One region of the Mitsuaria sp. BK037 genome, then DNA from elsewhere that is predicted to be linked to it. Evidence: riboswitches for the same ligand, from Rfam matches in the RefSeq annotation. Region 1 holds a riboswitch; the other holds the start of a gene.
What was found. A riboswitch is a leader RNA that binds a small molecule or an ion and turns the genes downstream of it on or off. The one in region 1 is predicted to bind S-adenosylhomocysteine.
Positions count from the first base shown of each region.

Region 1 (2,197 bases):
GCCGAACAGGTCGCCGACCACATTCATGCCGGCCATCAGCGGGCCCTCGATCACGTGCAGCGGCCGGCCGCCCTTGGCGCGGATGCCCTGCCAGGCTTCCTCGGTGTCCTCGACGATGAAATCGGTGATGCCGTGGATCAGCGCATGCGACAGCCGCGCGTCGACGTCGCCCGCGCGCCAGGCCAGCTTGGCGCTGTCGTCCTTGGCCGCGCCCTTGACCGACTCGGCCACCTCGAGCAGCCGCTCGGTCGCGTCCTCGCGGCGGTTCAGCACCACGTCCTCGACGCGCTCGCGCAGGTCGGCGGGGATCTCGTCGTAGACGCCGACCATGCCGGCGTTGACGATGCCCATGTCCATGCCGGCCTGGATCGCGTGGTACAGGAAGACCGTGTGGATGGCCTCGCGCACCGGCTCGTTGCCGCGGAAGCTGAAGGACACGTTGGACACGCCGCCGCTGACCTTCGCTCCGGGCAGGTTCGCCTTGATCCAGCGCGTGGCCTCGATGAAGTCGACCGCGTAGTTGTTGTGCTCCTCGATGCCGGTGGCGATCGCGAAGATGTTGGGGTCGAAGATGATGTCCTCGGGCGGGAAGCCGATCTCGTCGACCAGCAGCCGATAGGCGCGCTCGCAGATCTGGATCTTGCGTTCGTAGGTATCGGCCTGGCCGGTCTCGTCGAAGGCCATCACCACGGTGGCCGCGCCATAGCGGCGGATCAGCTTGGCCTGGCGGCGGAACTCGGCCTCGCCCTCCTTCAGCGAGATCGAGTTGACGATGCCCTTGCCCTGGATGCACTTGAGCCCGGCCTCGATCACCTCCCACTTGGAGGAGTCGATCATGATCGGCACGCGCGCGATCTCGGGCTCGGAGGCGATCAGGTTGAGGAAGCGCACCATCGCGGCCTTGCTGTCCAGCATGGCCTCGTCCATGTTGATGTCGATGACCTGGGCGCCGTTCTCGACCTGCTGGCGGGCGACGCTCAGCGCCTGCTCGAAATCGCCATTCAGGATCATCCGCGCGAAGACCTTGGAGCCGGTGACGTTGGTGCGTTCGCCCACGTTGACGAACAGCGTGCCGGCGCCGATGGCCACCGGCTCCAGGCCGGAGAGCTTCATCGGGGGGACGGCGGCGCGGCCCGGAGCGGTGCTGGCGTCGGAAGCGGGAGGGAGGGCGGACATGGCGGCGGCGCTCTTCGAGGCTGGAGGAAGCTGGATCGAGACGGGGCCGCGCAACTCACCGCAACCCCGCGCGGGGCGGGACGGTGAGCGTCGTTGTTCAGCGGGGTCCCGGGGTCCGACCGCGCCGTTCCGAGCCTGGCGGGCGCCCGGATGACGGGACCTGTCGCAACGCTCCTCGGAAACCACCGCCGCCCCGATGCCGCGAATGCGGCATTGCTGGCAGCGGAAACGGCGTGCATTCTACCGGTCCGGCCCTGCTTTGTTCGTGCCGGAATGCCTGCCGAAGCCTCGCGCGGACCTATGCTCGCCCGCAGCGTGCCGCGGTGGAGGGAACCGGCGCAGGCACGGCGACATCCGACAACGACAACAACGAGGAGGCGACGTCCGGTCGCCGGGAAGGCCACGTGGATCTGGTCCAACTTCCTTCAAACAGCCTGCGCGTGGGACAGGTGCTGACCTTCTCGCTGCGCGACGCGGCGGGGCACCTGCTGTTCGCCGCCGGGCATCCGCTGCCCGACACGCCGCAGGTGCGCGAGCTGCTGGCGCGCGGGCCCTGGGTCCAGGCGCACGAGACGCGCGAATACCAGCGCGCCCTGGCCCACAAGCTCGACACGATGATGCTGCAGGGGGCCTCGCTGTCCGCGCTGGCCAATGCCAAGGCCGAGTACAAGCCCACGCGGCCCATGCCCCTGCCGGCGGCGACGGGGCCGGCGCACACCGCCATCTGGGCCGATTTGCAGTGGCATGCGCAGCAGGTGCTGCGCGATCCGCATCGGCCGGACTTCCTCCTGCGCCTGGCGCAGCTGCTGGACACGGTGCTGTCGCGCCTGACGCAGCAGCCCGATGCCTCGCTGGCGATGCTGGTGCACGACGCGGGCCAGGAGCCGCTGCAGTACAGCGCGCGGCATGCGCTGCTGTCGCTGGTGCTGGCGGAGATGACGACCCGCCAGCTCGGCTGGAGCGAGGGCCGCCGGCGCACGCTGGGCCTGGCGGCGCTGACGATGAACCTGGACAGCGCCGC
Region 1 is NZ_JACHYS010000003.1:168,525-170,721, forward strand. Features, by position in the region: gene metH (methionine synthase) at 1-1,176, opposite strand, end outside; S-adenosyl-L-homocysteine riboswitch at 1,255-1,359, opposite strand; gene FHT37_RS17520 (HD-GYP domain-containing protein) at 1,581-2,197, shown strand, end outside.

Region 2 (2,197 bases), on a different contig from region 1:
TTGGCGAAGCTCGACGACATCACGTAGCTCGGGTGGCCGGTGCCGCAGCCCAGGTTCACGAGGCGGCCCTTGGCCAGCAGGATGATGCGCTTGCCGTCCGGGAAGATCACGTGGTCCACCTGCGGCTTGATCTCTTCCCACTCGTACTGCTCGAGCGAGGCGACGTCGATCTCGTTGTCGAAGTGACCGATGTTGCAGACGATCGCGTTGTGCTTCATCGCAGCCATGTGCTCGTGGCGGATCACGTTCTTGTTGCCGGTCGTGGTCACGAAGATGTCGGCCTTGTCGGCGGCGTATTCCATCGTCACGACGCGGAAGCCCTCCATCGCGGCCTGCAGCGCGCAGATCGGATCGATCTCGGTGACCCAGACCTGGGCCGACAGCGCGCGCATCGCCTGCGCCGAGCCCTTGCCCACGTCGCCGTAGCCGGCGATCACGGCGATCTTGCCGGCGACCATGACGTCGGTGGCGCGCTTGATGCCGTCCACCAGCGACTCGCGGCAGCCGTAGAGGTTGTCGAACTTGCTCTTGGTGACCGAGTCGTTGACGTTGATCGCGCGGAACAGCAGCGTGCCCTTGGCCGACATCTCCTTCAGGCGATGTACGCCGGTGGTCGTTTCCTCGGTCACGCCGATGATCTCGGCGCTCTTGCGGGTGTACCAGGTCGCGTCTTCGGCGATCTTCTTCTTGATCGCGGCGAACAGGATGCGCTCTTCCTCGCTACCCGGATTGGCCAGGACCGACAGGTCCTTCTCGGCCTTCTGGCCCAGGTGCATCAGCAGCGTCGCGTCGCCGCCGTCGTCCAGGATCATGTTGGGGCCTTCGCCCGCTTGGCCCTTGGCGCCGAATTCGAAGATGCGGTGGGTGTAGTCCCAGTAGTCCTCCAGCGTCTCGCCCTTGTAGGCGAAGACCGGGGTGCCGACGGCGACCAGCGCGGCGGCGGCGTGGTCCTGCGTCGAGAAGATGTTGCACGAGGCCCAGCGGACTTCGGCGCCCAGCGCCTGCAGCGTCTCGACCAGCACGGCGGTCTGGATCGTCATGTGCAGCGAGCCGGTGATGCGCGCGCCCTTGAGCGGCTGGGCCGCGGCGTATTCCTCACGGATCGCCATCAGCGCGGGCATCTCGCTCTCGGCGATCTTGATCTCCTTGCGGCCCCAGTCGGCCAGCGACAGGTCTTTGATCAGGTACTGGTCTTGGGCCAGCGGCTTCAGTTGGGCGTTCATGCGGACTCCTGCGAGGAAGGGCCGTCGACGCCAGCGATCAGGACATGGGGAGAAGTGGGGAGGGCACTTGCCGCTCGGTCCTCACCCGGCCTGCGAAGGGTCGACGGGTGAGCGCGGTTGCCATGGCCGCGGGCACGTCGCCGCGCGGCGGTTCCGAGCCTGGCCTCGATGGGATGGGAGGTCGCAACGCTCCTCGGAACAGGGCGCGATTGTAGACATGTTCCGTTCGACGGCTCGATGACAGCGTCACGGTCGGGGCCACAATCGCCCCCCATGCGAACGATCCCCCCGCTCAGCGACTGTCCCCGCGCGGCCTGGCTCCCCCTGCGCGGGGTGCTGACCGACATCGACGACACCCTGACGGCCGAGGGCGACATCGCCCCCGCCGCGCTGGCGGCCCTGCATCGGCTGCAGGGCGCCGGCGTCCCCGTCATCGCGATCACCGGCCGGCCCGCGGGCTGGAGCGCGCCCTTCGCGTTGGACTGGCCCTTGCGGGGGATCGTGGCGGAGAACGGCGGGGTGCTGCTGCACCGGGAGAACGACGCGCTGGTCACCGAGTTCGCCCAGGACGACGCGACGCGACGGGAGAACTTCGCGCGTCTGCAGGCCTGCGCGGGGGCGATCGTGGCGACGGTGCCGGGCGCCCAGCTGGCGCGCGACAGCGCGGGGCGGCTGACCGACATCGCGGTCGACCACAGCGAATTCACGCGGCTGGACGACGACGCGATCGCCGCCGTCTGCGACCTGATGCGCGCCCATGGGCTGGTGGCGACGGTGAGCTCGATCCACGTCAACGGCTGGATCGGGGAACACAGCAAGTGGACCGCCGCCCAGTGGGCGGTGAAGCGGCTGACCGGGCGAGCGTTCGATCCGCGGGAGTGGGTCTATGTCGGCGACTCGACGAATGACCAGCTGATGTTCGAACGGGTGCCCCTGTCGGTGGGGGTGGCCAACATCGCGCGTTTCCTGCCGAT
Region 2 is NZ_JACHYS010000002.1:941,976-944,172, reverse strand. Features, by position in the region: gene ahcY (adenosylhomocysteinase) at 1-1,223, opposite strand, end outside; S-adenosyl-L-homocysteine riboswitch at 1,326-1,424, opposite strand; gene FHT37_RS16190 (HAD family hydrolase) at 1,497-2,197, shown strand, end outside.
Region 2: linked by a shared signal. The riboswitch ahead of ahcY (adenosylhomocysteinase) and the one ahead of metH (methionine synthase) in region 1 are both predicted to bind S-adenosylhomocysteine.